DNA from 4 places in the Paenibacillus sp. FSL R5-0519 genome. Region 4 is predicted to be linked to each of the others. Evidence: riboswitches for the same ligand, from Rfam matches in the RefSeq annotation. Region 4 holds a riboswitch; each other region holds the start of a gene.
The links. Region 4 has a riboswitch for cyclic di-AMP ahead of MKY73_RS19430 (C40 family peptidase). Riboswitches for the same ligand answer to the same signal wherever they lie in the genome.

Region 1 (4,448 bases), 1.6 Mb from region 4:
CAAGTGGAACTACAGATAATTCAAGCAGTAAAAAGCTGGTGCTCGGTACAAGTGCCGATTTTGCACCATATGAATTCCATAAAGTGATTAATGGTAAAGATGAAATCGTTGGTTTCGATATTGAAATCGCCAAAGAGATTGCCAAAGATCTTGGCGCTGAGCTTGTGATTGAAGATATGGGCTTCGACGGTCTTCTGCCTTCATTGCAGAGCGGGCGTGTTGATCTGGTAATTTCAGGTATGACGCCGACGGATGAGCGGAAGAAAAGTATCGATTTTTCCGACACCTACTATAAATCAAAACAAGTGATTATGGTTCGCAATGTGGATAAAGACAAATATCCAACCATGGCCGAACTTGAAAATGCGAAGATTGGCGTTCAGAAAGGCTCCATTCAGGAAACGATCGGACAGAGTATTCCAGGAGCGAAGCTTACTGCGCTTGATAAAATCTCGGATATCGTGCTTCAACTGCAAACCAAACGCATTGACGCAGCAATCGTAGAAGATACCGTGGCTGCAGGTTATCTGGACGATATCATTGGACTTGCTGCCGCAGTTCCGGACGAAGAACAAGCGGAAGCCGCAATCGGGATTCGTAAAGGCAATACCGAGCTGCTGGCAGCCGTAAACGGAACACTGGAGCGACTGAAAAGTGAAGATAAAATCAATCAGATGGTGACGGACGCCAGCCTCTTGATGGCGGACAAAGCAAACAAATCACAAAATATTTTCCAAGTATTCTGGCAGTACAAAAGTTTCTATGCTACAGGTATAGGCTACACACTTCTGTTGTCTGCACTTGGGGTTATCTTCGGGGTAATTATTGGATTGATCATCTGTTTGTTCCGTTTGCATGACGCTGCAATTTTGCGCTGGATTGGTACAGCTTACGTTGAAGTGATCCGTGGTACACCAATGCTGGTACAGCTGATGATTATCTATTATGGTATTTCCTTGACGTTTGGAATTAATTTCTCTGCTCTTCAAGCGGGTATTCTCACACTTTCCATTAATAGTGGTGCCTATCTGGCGGAGATTTTCCGTGCAGGTATCCAAGGTGTGGATCGTGGTCAGTTGGAGGCAGCGCGTTCCCTCGGAATGGGCAGAGGGGCAGCAATGCGTTACATTATATTGCCACAAGCCTTCAAAGCTGTATTACCAGCGATCGGTAATGAATTCGTGACTATTATCAAAGAATCCTCCATTATCTCTGTTATCGGTATGGTGGACATTATGTATCAGGCTAGCGTGGTCAAGAACATTACGTTCCAAGGGTTGAGTCCGTTTTTGATTGCAGCAGCCATCTACTTTGTAATGACGTTCATTTTGTCCAAGTTGCTTGGACGACTGGAAAGGAAGTTGAGTGCAAGTGATAGACGTTAGACAATTACACAAATCTTATGGAAATAACGATGTGCTTAAGGGCATTAACGTGACGATTGGCAAAGGTGAGGTTGTCGTGGTCATCGGTCCTTCCGGTTCAGGTAAAAGTACATTCTTACGTTGTTTGAACCTGCTGGAGAAGCCCACCTCAGGAGAGATTGATTTTGAAGGCGTGTCAATCACGGACCCCAAGCACAACATTAACGCAACTCGTGAGAAAATGGGCATGGTGTTTCAGCACTTCAACCTGTTCCCGCACAAAACGGTAGAGCAAAACATCACAATCGCTCCGATTAAAGTGAAGAAACAATCCACTCAGGAAGCGGAGAAAATTGCTGCTGATCTGCTTAACACCGTGGGCTTGTACGATAAAAAAGATACATTCCCGAATCAGCTGTCTGGTGGACAGAAGCAGCGGATCGCTATCGCTAGAGCATTGGCCATGCAACCGCATGTGATGCTGTTTGACGAGCCCACGTCGGCATTGGACCCCGAGATGGTCGGCGAAGTGCTGGATGTCATGAAACGTCTTGCAGAAGGCGGGATGACCATGGTCATCGTAACACATGAGATGGGTTTTGCACGTGAAGTGGGAGACCGAATCCTGTTCATGGATGGCGGGGTTATTGTGGAAGAAGGAACACCTGATGAGGTATTTGGAGCACCGAAAAATTCACGTACACGTGATTTTCTTGCAAAAGTACTCTAAATGAAGTGATCAAATAGCGTTACTGACTTCGAGTCGGTGACGCTATTTTTTATGGGAAATAACCACGTATGGATTCGGAAAAGTAACTATTCTGTTACCAATTATTAAGGAATTATGACGCCCAACATTTCTAAAGTATCCTGTATTCTTACATATGCTTACATGTTAAAACCATTTGGTAAGAATTACTACAAGTTCAGGTTACAAAATTGTGATATATTGAACTCTGCCGAAACTTCCGGACAGGGAGTGCGGGGGATGTAACGATGCAGACTGTGCAGGGGGAAGATCTACAGCACACTGCTTGGGGTGAATTAGGGGTACATATCGTTTCAAATGTAATGATGAACCTATAGGGTGGGCTCCTCATCCGAATCCGACAACTAACTTCGCAGGCATAATGAGGGAGGAAGACCATGATTAACAAGAAACGTATAGCCAAAACAGCAGTGGCATTAATGACAACAGCGATGCTTATTCAAGCCGTTCCGGCTCACGCCGATTCAGTTCATGTGGCCAAAGAGGGGGATACCTTCTACACCTTATCGAAACAATACGGAGTAGCAATCAACACATTAGTTAAAGCAAACAACGACATCTCGCCTTACAACATTTATGGTGGTTTGAAAATTACGATTCCTGGTAAGGCAAACACTGTAGCTGCCGCAGCGGCGGAGAGCAAGACCCAAGCCAAAACGGTTACCACAGCAAGTTTGGACGTTAATACAGATAACAAAGTGGTTCAAGCCTGGGGTAAAACATTCGATTACAGCAAAGCTGTGAACGTGAAAGCAACGGCATACTCTGCTGATCCGTCTGAAAATGGAGGATGGGGTGCAGTCGATTATTTCGGGAATGACCTTGAACTGGGTACGATTGCAGTTGACCCAAGTGTGATTCCACTTGGAACCAAAGTGCTGGTAACGGGTCACAGCCATCCAGGATTGCCAAAACAGGCTTTTGTAGCCACAGCACGTGATGTGGGCAGTGCAATCAAGGGTCACCGGATTGATATCTTCATCCCTGGTAGCAAGCAGTCTGTGAGCACATTTGGTTTTCAGGATATTGAGCTGTACATTCTGAAGTAGAGAGTAAATTACATCTAAAATAATTCAAACAGGGTGTCTGCCAGTCGCTAACTTGCGATTGAACAGCACCCTTTTAATATACTCACTTATTTTCTGTCTCGGGCATCCTAATCTTTGGCCTTTGGCAACCCCAGCATTTCGTCCAAGGTGACCAGTTCATACCCCCGGGTACGCAGTTCCTCAATAATTTCTGGCAAAGCCTCAATCGTGCCATTCAGGTTTGATCCTACACCGCCTCCTGCATGTTGCAGAACGATGGAGCCAGGTTTTACAGCAGACAGGATGTTATCTTTCACCTGTTCCTTAGAAAGGCCTTTCCAATCGAGTGAGTCGACGTTCCAGTTCACAATGCTATAGTGTTGTCTTGCAGCCCAACGCAGCTGTTCCTCATTAATGTCTCCATAAGGCGGCCGAATCATCTTCGGCGTATATCCCGCCAGGCGTCGAATAATATCCCCGGTATGTAAGATCTGTTTGCGAAAGGCATTCATCGACAGTTTACTGAATTCCGGATGATTGTAACTGTGATTACCAACCATATGCCCTTCCTTAACTATGCGTTTCACCAGATCGGGATGTTTCTCAGCACGACTACCCACGATGAAGAATGTAGCTCTGACGTTGTATTTCTTCAATACATCGAGTACCTGTGGAGTAAAGCGTGGATCAGGTACATCATCAAAAGTCAGTGCAACCTTCTTTGTTGAAGGGCCATTGGTTTTGAACGTATCGGCATATTTCTGACGTAACTGTCCTAATGTCAGTTGTTCTTCTTCCCCGGCATCCGAACCTGATACCGATTCACTTGACGGGCTTGAAGAATCCCGCGATGAAACCGGAGCATGATATCCTCCAAGAAAAATAACGATAACCATCAGCATAATGAGGCGTACGCGCATAATAACAGCCTCCTTTTCCAAAATGACGTTCTTCTTGGTATGCCCGGGGTCTCCATAAAATATGCGTAGTGTTAGAAGTTTCATTGTCGATTTATCCCATCACGGCCATAATTCCTCCATATATAACATATAGAAAAGGATAGGTGGATAGGATATGAGTACATATGATTTGAAATCCATACGTTTACAGGTCATTGAAGCAGGCGAGGATAAGGTTTTTCTCGTTACCGGAGGAAAGGCGCATATTGGCGCGGTAGCCACGTTTTATGTAGATCATGAACGCGTTAGCGGAACGACGGTACATATTCCCGGTCATAAGGAACAAGAGCTGTGTGAGCGCCTAGCCCGAAAGGCGGCCCTACAGTTG
Region 2 (4,448 bases), 2.2 Mb from region 4:
TTGTGGAACTGCTTACCGTTACAATATCCGATTCCCAGCAGATTGCCCATCTCCATGCGACGTGCAGCAGCCTGCGGATGCACAATAAGTCCTGCCGCGATCAGGTCCTCCCAATCGATCAGGCTAGGAGCGCCTTCGTATGAAGTATGTACGCGTGCCAGAGCATGACGGATCGCCTCCGGTGAGGCATTCTCCACCCCAATATCCCCTTTGCGTGTGGCATCGGCTTCCGGAATGAAAGCATGTTTGCAGCCAGGCACCTTATTCGCAATGATTTTACGAATGCGTTCGCCGGCATGATCCGGATCTGTCAGTACAATGACTCCCCGTCTCTCCTGAGCAAGCGCAATCCGCTTCAGAATGCGTTGGTTGATGGCTGATCCACCTGTTTCTATGGTATCGGCTTCCACGGCCCGACGGATGGCTACCGTATCATCACGGCCTTCTACCACAATGACTTCTTTTATCATGTTCCATTTCTTCCTTTCTAACGCAAAAAGAAGAGGAATATCCTCTTCTCTGCCAAACGGCGGGGGAGACTGAATTCAGACCCCTCCGCCGCATATTCCGCATGAATCATTCATGCAACTATTTTATAGCATTCCCATTTCAAAGTAAAACGATTTTAGTTCGCTTCCGGCTTCACCGGACCGATCACGTAGACCGTCTTGCCTTTCTTGCGTCCAAAATTCAGGGCATGCTTCACACTGTCATAATATACGTCAATTTTGTTGCCTTTAATGGCGCCGCCTGTATCTTCCGCACGACGGAATCCCAGACCTTCGATATATACCCACCAGCCAATTGGAATGACTTTGGGATCAACCGCGATGGTGCGCCCTTCCGTTACACGAGTACCGGAAGCTGTTTTAGTTCCAATGCCAGGCTCTTCGGAAGAGTAGGCAGTCATGGATACATTCTTAAGTACTTTGGAGTATTTAAAAGAAGTCCCGGATACGGTAATCACTTTGCTGCCCGAGGCAGATGTTTTCTTCGAGTTCGTTGTTGTAGCCTTCTTCGTCGTTGAAGTTTGAGCTGATACGGTCTGAATCTCTGGTTTTTTCACAACAGGTTTTGCTTTGGTGCCGACAGCAATCACTTTATCTACACGATTATTCGCGACAGATTTGCCGACCATTTTTTTGGAGACCAATTCTCCATCCTGAAATACCTTTTCGATGTGCTGTACAAGTGTGCCTTCTTTGCCGTTCACAACGACACGGTTATCCCCTTTGTACAAGCTAGGGTCAGCCGTTTTAATGACTTTGTAAGCGATTGGCTGCTCTACATCCACTGTACGCTTTGTTACGCGCACTACACGGATCTTCATATCTGCTTTGATCGCAGTTCCAAGCGCCGGATACACCTTATCATTACTTTCAACTTGAATACCTGATTTTTGAATTGCATCTTCTACGGATGAATCCGTTGTATACAGAGTCTTGGTGTCTCCGTCTGCCGTAATGTTAACTGGAACGGCCCGCTCAATAACGATTCGGTCTCCATCAGTAATCGCCCCGTTCATGGACATGGATACCTTGTCGTGAGGGCTGACTGTGATCGACTGCTCCTCCAGCATTTCCTGAAGCATTCCTGTACGAGTCTCTACCACCTGAGCTTTGCCATCAATAACCAGTGAAATTTGTTTCCCGGCCTGACCGTAAACGACTAACAAGATCATGATTGTAAGCGCAATTGAGAAAATCGCGATCAATGCCATTTGACGCATGTTCTCATGCTTCCACCGCAACGCGAAAGACTTACTGGATGATCGTGACTCATGGGTCTCTTCTGGTTGGAATGTGCCCACTTCTCCGTCCTCCTTCATAGCCTCGCCGTCTAAAGTAACGCATGATGTCTTTGACGTGACTATACCAAATTTTCTACAGAACACAGATCGGACCAACTGATCGGTTCTGCACCATGAATCAATCTTCGCAACATGATGTCATCCTCCTGAATACCTACCGTATGATGACAACATTTCTTTTATTCAAAACAAAAAAGCCAAAGAAAGAGTGTAAGAGGAACTCTTTCGTGGCTTCCGAATGATTTTGAATATCGGAAATTCATGCACGAGGTTGCCTCTCTTTTTCCGCTTGCGAGGTTAGCTGTCGGGTTCGGGCGAAAGAGAGCCGCCCTATCTTAGGTCACCCGCTCATGGCGGACGCCCTTGAATTCACCCCGAGACCCAAAGAAGAAATCAAATACGGCTTCGCAGTTCTCTTCGCTGCTTTTGGGTCAGCGAACGTTGCGCATCGGCCAAATACACCGATGTTTAAGCCCTATTGGTTCCCCCGCTCTCCGTTAACGGAGACTCAGCGAGACTGATTCATGAAAGTAATGTTGTTTCATCGGAAAGTGTCCCTTTGTTCATCCCCCGAACATCTGTCCAATTTTCCGCACAACAATTCACTGAAAAGATGATATCCTGTTTTGATGCATGTTGTAAAGCGTTGATCAAGTACGTTTTTCTGAATATTTGGTTAAAATATTGTAATATTCTTGATTTATTTGGATCAAAGGGCAAATTAACTCCGCTTACCTGCCTTTTTCACCTCATTTGCTCGTTTTTTTAACGAATTCCAAATCGTTCCATGGCATTTTTGGTGGTTATTGCAGCAATTTCCTCCACCGAAATGCCTTTAATTTCCGCAGCTGCCTCTGCAACCAGACGTACATGCGCTGTCTCATTTCGTTTCCCACGATAAGGGTGAGGTGTCAAATACGGAGCATCGGTTTCAATGAAAAATCGGTCCATTGGAACCTTCGCCAGCACCTCTTTGGGTTGCTTTGCGTTTTTGAATGTAATCGGTCCTCCGAAGGAGAGATGGAAACCCATATCGAGACAACTTTTCGCTGTTTCCCAGCTGCCCGAGAACGAATGCATCACACCACCAACTTCACTCGCCTTCTCTTCACGCAAAATTCTTATGATATCCTCATGTGCATCCCGATTATGGATGACAATCGGCATGTTCACTTCACGCGCCAAGGCAATTTGTTGTCGTAATACGCGATGCTGTATTTCCTTCGGTGAAGTATCCCAGTGATAATCCAATCCAATCTCACCGATCGCCACCACTTTTTCATGCTTGCATAAAGATGCAATCCACTCCAAATCTCCCTCCTGCATTGTGATCGCATCTACGGGATGCCAACCTACAGCTGCATAGATAAAGTCATACGTTTCAGCGAGTTTCATTGTGGTTGGAATTGTCTCCCGGTTAAAGCCAATATTGATCATGCGACCAACTCCTGCATCCACAGCACGCTGAATCATGTCCTCGCGGTCCTCGTCGAATTGTGGTGCATCCAGATGTGTATGTGTGTCGAACAGCATCATGTCTGTATCTCCCTTCATGTCGAAATAACGACTATCTTCTTTTGAAAATTTAATTTGGTGAAATTCAAATTTTTCAATGACTCATACATAAAACATTTTGGGCAATCTGTATATTACATCATTACGTTTGTTTCTTCACAACTACAATATATAGAAGATATAAGGATATTCTGATCTACATATTGCTGATTGTGCTAACTTTGCCTGCTTTCATTTACAGAATTATGTCGATCTACATATACTCCCCATTAAAGCAGATTACTGTATCATGAAAAATAGCTCTTTTTGAAAGTCTTTTGATATCTAAATTCTTCATTGGATTATACCCACACGATTACAAGAAATAGGGGCGTATATGTGACGGTAATTCATGAATAATCGCATCCACCTTGTTTTGCGGGTAATACAAATGATGTTTCCCCCGGTGAAGCCCGCTGATGGAACGGACAATGTCAGATACTTCTGACAACTCACGTAAATTGTCCTGTCGATCCAGAAGAAGAATCTGCTTATCCGTGGATTCATCCGGACGAAACACATCATACGGATTATCGGAAGGAAAATCAATTTCAAGATCATATTCGGGATCAAGGCCTGCCTGTACAAAAGCTTCCCGAATCTCTTCTATTATTGTCAAGTCGACCTGTTCAAGCTCTACATACTTATATAACTTGCGATCCATAAAACGTTCGCATAACTCACTCAGAACAGTATCGTCCTCCTTTCGCCACTGTGTAAATGCCGTCTGAATTAATGCTTCATCCAACTGCAAATATTCATCTACGGATAATTCTCCTGCAAATAATTGAGGGAGTGGATCAATCATGAAGCGAAATTGAAAATCATGCTGTATGAGTGTTTTTGCTCGCTTGAATATTTGCCGCAATAGAATTTCAGAACTACGAGTTACCGGATGGAAATAAATCTGCCAATACATCTGATACCTAGACATGAGGTAATCCTCCACAGCATGCATGCCTGACTCCTTGACTACAATTCGTCCATGATAGGGACGCAGCATCCGAAGGATGCGATCAAGGTCAATCGTGCCGTAATTTACACCTGTAAAATAAGCATCCCTAAGCAAATAGTCCATTCGGTC
Region 3 (4,448 bases), 2.1 Mb from region 4:
GAATCTGCACCAATACCATGGCAATTCAGAGTTTTACGCCGACTTCGGTATATATAGTGTGCGTATTCGGGTGCCTGAAACATACAAAGTTGCTGCTACCGGATTTCCAACGCAACAAGCCGTGGTGAAGAACGGAGAAAAAGTCTATCAATTCTATGCCGATGATGTGCATGATTTCGCCTGGGCAGCTTCACCCGATTTTGTGTACGCAGAGGAGCCCTTCTCTGCACCCAATGTGCCTGGTGTACGAATCAAGTTATATTTGGATCCTGCTCATCAGGATCTGAAGGAACGTTATTTCTACGCCGCGAAGGCCGCACTAGCCAATTATAGCAAATGGTTTGGCCCGTATCCTTATGCTACCTTATCCATCGTTGTTCCACCCAAAGCGGGGAACGGTGCTGGAGGTATGGAATACCCTACGCTGGTAACGGCCTTTGGAGCCGATGACACTACTCCAGGTTATGACCTGGAACGTACCGTAGTCCACGAGATCGGACACCAGTACTTCTACGGCATGGTTGCCAGCAACGAATTCGAGGAAGCCTGGCTGGATGAGGGATTCACCTCTTATGCAGAAGACAAATTGATGGAGCAGGAATACGGATTGATTCCGAATCTGCCGGTACAATCGGGCCTGATTACGTCTCCTTCATCCTTAACACAAGAATCCTGGAAGTTCGATTCACAGAATGAGTATGCAGCCAATGTCTACACACGTGGCAAGCTTGTATTGCTTGGTATTGAACATCAAGTCGGCACAAAAAAGATGGAACGCATTCTCTCTACCTATGTGAAGAAGTACCGCTTCAAACATCCCACTACGGCAGATTTTCAGAACGTTGTGGAACAAGTGACCCGCACGTCCTGGTCTGATTATTTTGACCAATACGTCTACGGTAATGGAATGGCTGACTTTGCTGTGGAGAAGATTCGTGTTACGCCTGTACAGAAAGACGGTCAAACATGGTACGAGTCATCCGTGACGATCGTCAAAAAAGGCAGTGATTACAACGCCGTTCCTGTTCGCATTGCTTTTGAAGACGGACATACCCTCACCAAGCAATGGGATGGCATAGAAGATCGCATTACCTATAAATTAACGCACACATCCCCCGTAGCCTGGGCCATGACCGATCCCCTGTACACGATCGTGCTGGAGAACCGCCATATGAACAATTTCCTAAAATCCGGACTGGATGAGCAGACGAAGTCCCGCTGGAGCATGAGTGTAACCAAACTAATAGAAGCCATATTCGGAGGTCTGTCATGGTGAGGTGGAAACGGTGAAAGCGAAAATACGTGAAGGCTGGTTTCTCGTCCGTCAGCATATGTTCATTGCGGCACTCTTATTTCTTTATCAACTCATTTGGGGATATTTCTTCTATCGAATGGTACAATCGGCAGTCATCCCACTCCTCCTGCGCTATCCAGATTCTGATGCCGGGGAACTGAGTACACTTTTGTTCAAAATGGAAAGCCAACTTAACCTGTCTACCCATCCGGAGGTTCATCGTTATCTATGGATTCTGGGGGGCATGCTGCTGGTTCGCATGTTGATCAGCCCACTCATTCAGGCAGGACTGATCTACTCACTTCAGCACTTTAATTCTACAGAAGAGCGCATCCCATTCGTCCGTGGAATCAAAAAACTGTGGAAACCGATGCTGCTGCTGCACACCATACGTACATTATTGATACTTCTGCCCGCCTACTGGCTCATACCGAAGCTCTACTCGATCCTCATGGACGGATTTCATTCCCTTCAATTACTTTTGCCCGGCATACCTTATGTTGCTGCCTGGATTGTATATGGATGGGTCATCCACCATGTCATGCTCTACATGCAGTTCGGTGTGTCGGCACCAGAAGGCGAAGGCGGGGCTCACGGCACCCTCAAAGCACTCTGGATTGCAATGCGTCATCTCATCGCCGTTATCGGCATTGCTCTCCTGCTGGGCGGAGTCCACTTACTCGTCTTTGGGGCATTCACTTCAGCCTCATGGTTATTAACGGGACTTACCGGACTTATACTACAACAGACGTATCCACTTGCCAGATGTCTATTGAGTCTGTGGAAAATATGCAGCCATTTCCGATTGTGGCAGTCCAAAGTATCCAAAGGTGAGAGCATTTAGTTTAAAAATTGTTACCATCACATGTTAAACTCATGGCCTGCTATGTACTTATAAATAGGCAAACCTCAACCTTTCCCCGTCAAAGGTCGAGGTTTTTTTTGCTAATTTTGTTGCTAAACATTGCCAAAGCCGTACTCCTCTGTTACAATAATCGCAGTGAGTTTTTAGTAACAACTTTGTAATCTTTACATTCATATTTGTAACTACTTAAAATTAAATCGTCATTTCTTGATTTCGCAGGTGCATAACTAGCATAGCCAAATTCCTGGCACCTGGGAAGCGGGGGAACCAGTTATGGGTGAATTGATCTTGCTACAGAGGGATCATAGGGGACCTTCAACCGAATCCTTAAGCTAACCTCGCAGGCGTTGGAAGGGGAATATCTCTTGTTCAAGAAGAAATTAACCGCAGCTGTACTTAGCCTCACATTCGCATTATCGCTTGGTGCAGGTAGCGCATTCGCAGATTCAAAAATGGATAAAGTAATTGATTCAGCAATGGGAACTACATACAAAAGTGGGGGAACAACGCTTAACGGCTTTGACTGCTCCGGATTTACACGGTATGTATTCGACAAATTGGGTATTGATTTGGCACGCCAATCCAGTTCCCAATTCGACATGGGCGATTCCGTATCCCGCATGGAAATGAGAGCTGGCGATCTGGTATTCTTTAATACTACAGGTAAAGGCGTATCCCATGTAGGAATCTTTGTAGGGGATGGAAAGTTCGCACACTCTTCTTCTTCCAAAGGCGTTACAATCAGTGCATTGAGTGAAAGCTATTGGGCCAATCGTTATGTTGGCGCTAAACGGATTATGAGCACGGACGCGTATGAATCACTGGCCCTTGACTAGGGACAAGCTGAGCAACATGATACTGTAACCATGAACCATACTGTAACGAAGCAAGAAGCATAACAGAACCGCCCGGTACATTCTCCGCAGGAATGTATCCGGCGGTTTTTTTGTGCTTCCATCCTGATTCATATTGCAAGTTACGCTCGGGGCTATCCTGCAACATCAACAGGCTCATTTTGTCCTCGTTCGTCCGTGCCCTTATGATGTTTTTACCCATCCTGTTATAATATAAACGGAATTACCGGAACTTTTGTTTCATATTTTTTCTGGTAAGAGAGACTTGCTAAATGAATATCTCTTTTGTAGAGTGGACAGAGAGTTCTGTTTCAAGGAAAGGAGCATGCAGGTGTATGAAGGAAGCCCCCGTAACGTTTCACGTTGTACCCATGCGAGAAGAACATGCGGAGCTCATCTGCAGTTGGCAGTATGATCCGCCTTACAATATCTACAGCTGGCTCCCCTGGGAGCAGATGAAAGCGCTGGAAGTGGAATTCGGAGATGCACAGCTGCGGCAGGAGCAATATGCGATTGTCCTGGATCAGAACGATCGTATATGTGGATTTGCTCAATACTTCCCACTTCAAGGGGTAACCCGGATTGGCCTCGGCATGCATCCAGAGCTGTGTGGTCAGGGGCAAGGGACAGCTTTTGTCACAGCCATTGTACAGGAAGCCATTCGCCGAAATCCGATGAATGAGATCGATCTGGAAGTGCTCACTTGGAATGCTCGTGCCATTCAAGTATATCTAAAGAGTGGATTTGTCACCCAGGATACATACGAACGACAGACCCCAAGCGGCTTGAAGCCCTTTCACTGTATGGTTTATGAAGGGCCTCGTGATTAAAATCCATTGCAAAACAACCAAATTTGCGCCTTGTTATGTGATTAGTTCAAAAATTTCCCACAAAATGCTATGATGTCAGTACAGGTTCCGGTATAATGATATGGATAGTTTCAGGTTAGATGATCTTTCATTCTGGAGGGGACATAAGGGATGCACAAATGGATCATGAGCGGAGTATTTTTTGCAGCATGCGCTTTAGCTATTGTTTTAATGTTTACGCTTCCAGGGAAAGAAGAAGTGGCTGAAGAAGCCAAGCCAACCATGCCGGAAGTCACATTGGATGCCGGACAGGCTGAAGCACTGGTCAAAGCCAATTGTATCTCCTGTCACGGGGATCAGCTTCAAGGCGGCGTAGGACCTGCTCTGGCTAACATCGGCAGCCAGGATGATCTGGAGAAGATCTACACTACGATTGTCAAAGGTAAAGGTGGCGGTATGCCTTCATTCAAGGGCAAACTGCAGGATGAAGAGATTGCCAATATCGCCATGTGGCTGTCAGAGAAGAAATAATCTCTGTACGCACATAACAAAGAGGCCCTTAATCCCCTTTTGGGAGAATAAGAGCCTCTTTGTTATGCTATTGATTAGGCCTCTGCCGCATGCTC
Region 4 (4,448 bases):
GAAGGTGATTTTCAGGCCTATGTGTGGTGGTACATCCGCAGACAGTATGGTCCGATGAAAGAGGACGGTACCATAAGCAAACGCGGATATAATATGGCCCATTTCTCCAAATTTGTACGTCCTGGCTACCTGCGAGTCGATGCAACGAAAAATCCGGATACGAACACATTTGTTTCTGCATACAAAGGTGATAACAAAGTTGTCGTCGTGGCAATTAACCGTGGAACTTCGGCCACAAGCCAGCGGTTTGTGTTGCAGAATGGCAATGCCTCCACTGTATCTTCGTATGTGACGGACAGCAGTCGCAATCTGGCAAGTCTTGCACCTATTAATGTTTCCAATGGCGCATTCACAGCCCAGCTTCCTGCACAGAGTGTAACTACATTTGTTGCTGATCTCACTGGTGGCAATGGAGGCGGTAATGTAGGCACTGGCACCACATATGAAGCTGAGACGGGAACAACGTTGACTGATGCAGTGATCGAAACACTTTACCCGGGATATACAGGATCAGGATATGTGAACTTTAACGCGTATACAGGCTCAGCCATTCAATGGAATAACATCAACAATACGATTACAGGTACCAAAAACGTAAAGTTCCGTTACGCCCAGGAGAGTGGTACTCGCAATCTGGACATCTACGTGAATGGCACCAAAGTACTCAGCAATGAACCCTTCACTGCAACAGGAAGCTGGTCCACCTGGGGTGAGAAAACCATTCAAGTTCCTATGAATTCAGGTGTAAATACCCTTCGAATCGTTACAACGGGAACGGAAGGACCGAATATTGACAGCATTAATGTTACCGCAGCACAATAAAACATTCCGTATGGTTGATGTTAGGCTAATATCAAAAAATGCAAACAAAAAAGACTCCTCATGCGTTAGCTTGAGGAGTCTTTTAATTCGATGCGGTCGAGAGGACTCGAACCTCCACGGGGGGTTAGCCCACACGGACCTGAACCGTGCGCGTCTGCCAATTCCGCCACGACCGCATATTGTATCTCCGTGATTAATCTCGGCGACAAGAAATAATATATCATGCCGAATCTATCATGTCAATACTGAAAATAATAACATGAAAGCCCGAACCAGACATGCTTGTCCATTCGGGCTTTACCTTCAACTAATCATTTGGTTTATCAAAAAGGAGTCATACTACAGCTTGGAAGGCCAATTGCCATACCATGCATAACCGCCTCTTCTTTCTTTATCAATGTCACTTAATTTGTATTTAACTACCCCGTCTCGTCCAATGAAAATGGGTCTATCCGTTCCTATTTCATAGAAGCGTGCCCAGATCGGTGCTGCTTTGGAATCAGCGATAATCTTGCTATCACCATTTGCCCTTTCATATCTGTAACCCGTAATTTTCACCTTGTTAAACCAGTCCTCTGCTCCTTTAATGGATGCGGTAATTTTAGCGGTAGCAGGCCTCGTTTTCAGAAATTTAACAATCGTTACACTCTCTCCAGCTGTCAGCGATGGTACTTCGTAGATTCTTGCGCTCGCTGGTTTAAGGGAACTGGAATCATGTTGTTGTCCCCATGCTGTAAGCTTCCCCCCTGAGACGACTTGTGTATTCAGAATCGCCTCCACACCTTTGGCAACTGAATTTTTACTCCGATTAGCAAGTGTACTGTCGATAAATGAAAAATCACCTTTGCGTGTTGCTACTTCATCGAGCATGATCATTACATTAATCATTGCATCGTCATTGTAGGTAATATGCTTGTGATATCCAGAGCTTTGGTAGACTTGTGGCCATCCGCCGTTTGAATACTGCATACTGATTAAAAAGTTGATTCCTTTGATTGCAGCTGTGGAGTAGCGTGGATCATTTGTCTTTTTAAATTCCTTCGCCAATCTTCTAATTTCTGAATATGTAGCCTTGTTGTCAATCGTGGACTTCGCCCACTCTCCACTTGTTTGTTTATAATCTTTTCTCCAACCTCCATCCGGCAGTTGGTTCTTCAAAATATCTGAAATACTCGCTGTTGTACCGGATGCATCAGCAGCAGATACCGTCCCTACAGGAAGAACTGCCATTCCAACTGTTGAGAACACCATGGTGCATGCCAGGACAAAAGTAACAATTTTCTTCGCTTTCAAATGTAACACTCTCCCATGTCATTTAATAAAATTCACAATTCTACCTTACCTATAATGCCAGTCTTAAACCTCCTTAATTTGAATGTATACCACAATAAAATCTATTTTCATCCAATATGTGGATTGGATAATCAGATAATATGCAATAAATCGATTTTTGTCAATATATGCAACTTAATGAATATAATCTCTCAAATTCAACATAACGGATAGTTCTTTTAACTCATGACAAACTTAATTATTTATCCAATTTCGTCTCAAACGAATCAATAATGACGTTTTTGTCATCAATGATACCCAAACTTGACGCCTTCTTTCATATAAAATCGTTAATTCCGCTAACATTGAGGTATTACGAAGGGGTTTAAAAGGGTTTGACAATTACGCATTTATGCAATATAGTTTCAAATAGTTACAAAAACTTAATTATTCATTGCCGAGTTTCAGGTTTGAAAACGGGGGAACCATTTTGGGTGAATTATTCTTATACATAGGAAATATAGGGAACCTTCTACCGAACCCTTAGCTAACTCCGTAGGCATCGAAGGGAGAACATTGATTTTGAAAAAACTGATTATCTCCATTTTTGGAGCGGCTGTACTATTTACATCCGGGGCAACAAGCACAGAGGCAAGCAGTATTAACTCCGTAGTGAACAACATGACAGGTATTCCTTACAAGTGGGGTGGCACGACTCTGGCAGGGTTCGACTGTTCCGGGTTTATGAGATATATTTTCAATAAATACAGCATTGAATTGCCACGTACTTCGCAACAGCAAGCCAAAGCAGGTACTCCAGTAGCCAAGAGCAATGTTCGGACAGGTGATCTGGTGTTCTTTAACACAACAGGCAAAGGCATTTCACATACAGGTGTTTATATCGGCGGCGGACAATTTGCACATGCATCCAGCAGCAAAGGGGTAAGCATCACCAAAATGAGCAATCCTTATTTCAATGATCGTTACGTAACAGCACGTCGGGTAACTGGACAGTTTATGTACGATAAAATGTTAGGGAAAATGTAGGTATAATATCAAAGAGGAGGCTCCGGATCAACCGGAACCTCCTCTTTTGTTTGATTTCCTCTTTAGGAGGACAGTCCTTGGACTACCTCCATCTGCACTTAATGCAGCGCCTTCTGCACTCGCATCGCGCCCTGAGACAGGGCATGTCCGCCTCCTACAGCTCCGGCAACAGCAACGGTCTCCATAATCTCCTGATCTGTAGCGCCCTTGGCACGTGCTTCTTCTACATGATAGAAGGTACATACCTCATTGTTGGCGAACAAGCCAATACCAAGCGCGATGAGCTGTTTGGTCTTCGCATCAATCACCCCAGGTTGGAAGCATTCTCCGGTAAACTCATGATACGACTTCACCACACCTGGCAGCACATCACTTAATGCTCCAATCTGATCCTTGTAGGCATGAACTTTATCATTCATCAATGTCATGTCTTGCAGCACACCCTCTCGGCTATAGTTACAGAATTTCTTCACTGTACCTATCTTCTCTCCCGAGTGAGTCAATTATGCCAAGAAATCATGGTAAATCCAAACATTTGTACGCTCATACTTCTGACATAATGATCGTTGTTACTCACCAAGTGGACTTTGCCGGGGTTCGCTGAATAACTGATAGCGGTAACCACGATCCAACTTGACGACACGTCGATTCTGACGACGGATAAGTACCTGCTCGCCATCCCAGGCAACGACAATCCCGGTTACATCGTTCGATTCCAGCTCGTCCCGTACTACTCTGACTTTCTCACCTGACAGACGCAGGGCGTCCAATTCTGTATCACTAATCATGTTCATGGCTCCTATATTCCAAATTTATTTACAAAAAGAGACCTAAATGAAAAGTCATTTAGGTCTCACGTGACTGTATTGGACTGTCATGTCATTCGAAATGTTGTCCCGACTGAAAGTTACCGCTGCGCGTGCTCTTTGCTGTCGTTCTTCTCGAACCAAAAATCAAGCACTTTGGCGGACATCACACGTTCTTCAAGGTACTCCACTTGATGCGGTGTAAATTGTTCTTTCCAAGAGAAGGACAACTCTTCGCATAAGCCTACAATCGTCAGTAATTCTGACCAGGCAACATAGCGTTTGTACCAGAAAAATTGAGGATGTTCAATCATATAGGGATAAAGGTCATCGAATTCCGTATGTTTACAATCCAGGGCACGTTCAAAATGAACTTTCGATTCCGCCAGCTTATCATTAAAGAATTGTTCTGTTGCCGGTTGGTTCCCCATGGTGTTGCCTCCTCTCCCTAACATAACCCCATTATAAATGAAATTAGCGGCCATGCAAAGGCATAGTTCA

Region 1: another riboswitch for cyclic di-AMP. It lies ahead of MKY73_RS12625 (3D domain-containing protein); the one in region 4 lies ahead of MKY73_RS19430 (C40 family peptidase).
Region 2: another riboswitch for cyclic di-AMP. It lies ahead of MKY73_RS29620 (ubiquitin-like domain-containing protein); the one in region 4 lies ahead of MKY73_RS19430 (C40 family peptidase).
Region 3: another riboswitch for cyclic di-AMP. It lies ahead of MKY73_RS29200 (C40 family peptidase); the one in region 4 lies ahead of MKY73_RS19430 (C40 family peptidase).

The regions. Positions count from the first base shown of each region.
Region 1 covers NZ_CP150234.1:2,738,114-2,742,561, forward strand. The annotation lists gene MKY73_RS12615 (ABC transporter substrate-binding protein/permease) at 1-1,385, shown strand, start outside; gene MKY73_RS12620 (amino acid ABC transporter ATP-binding protein) at 1,372-2,094, shown strand; cyclic di-AMP (ydaO/yuaA leader) riboswitch at 2,312-2,508, shown strand; gene MKY73_RS12625 (3D domain-containing protein) at 2,511-3,182, shown strand; gene MKY73_RS12630 (polysaccharide deacetylase family protein) at 3,290-4,081, opposite strand; gene MKY73_RS12635 (hypothetical protein) at 4,236-4,448, shown strand, end outside.
Region 2 covers NZ_CP150234.1:6,568,617-6,573,064, forward strand. The annotation lists gene rnmV (ribonuclease M5) at 1-470, opposite strand, end outside; gene MKY73_RS29620 (ubiquitin-like domain-containing protein) at 626-1,810, opposite strand; cyclic di-AMP (ydaO/yuaA leader) riboswitch at 2,081-2,334, opposite strand; gene MKY73_RS29625 (TatD family hydrolase) at 2,576-3,346, opposite strand; gene MKY73_RS29630 (HD domain-containing protein) at 3,681-4,448, opposite strand, start outside.
Region 3 covers NZ_CP150234.1:6,482,791-6,487,238, forward strand. The annotation lists gene MKY73_RS29190 (M1 family metallopeptidase) at 1-1,276, shown strand, start outside; gene MKY73_RS29195 (hypothetical protein) at 1,287-2,138, shown strand; cyclic di-AMP (ydaO/yuaA leader) riboswitch at 2,384-2,521, shown strand; gene MKY73_RS29200 (C40 family peptidase) at 2,525-2,995, shown strand; gene MKY73_RS29205 (GNAT family protein) at 3,349-3,843, shown strand; gene MKY73_RS29210 (cytochrome c) at 3,994-4,353, shown strand; gene rbsK (ribokinase) at 4,428-4,448, opposite strand, start outside.
Region 4 covers NZ_CP150234.1:4,345,529-4,349,976, forward strand. The annotation lists gene MKY73_RS19415 (carbohydrate-binding protein) at 1-822, shown strand, start outside; tRNA gene MKY73_RS19420 (tRNA-Leu) at 914-998, opposite strand; gene pelA (pectate lyase) at 1,162-2,124, opposite strand; cyclic di-AMP (ydaO/yuaA leader) riboswitch at 2,540-2,671, shown strand; gene MKY73_RS19430 (C40 family peptidase) at 2,677-3,141, shown strand; gene MKY73_RS19435 (carboxymuconolactone decarboxylase family protein) at 3,240-3,569, opposite strand; gene MKY73_RS19440 (hypothetical protein) at 3,711-3,929, opposite strand; gene MKY73_RS19445 (hypothetical protein) at 4,049-4,378, opposite strand.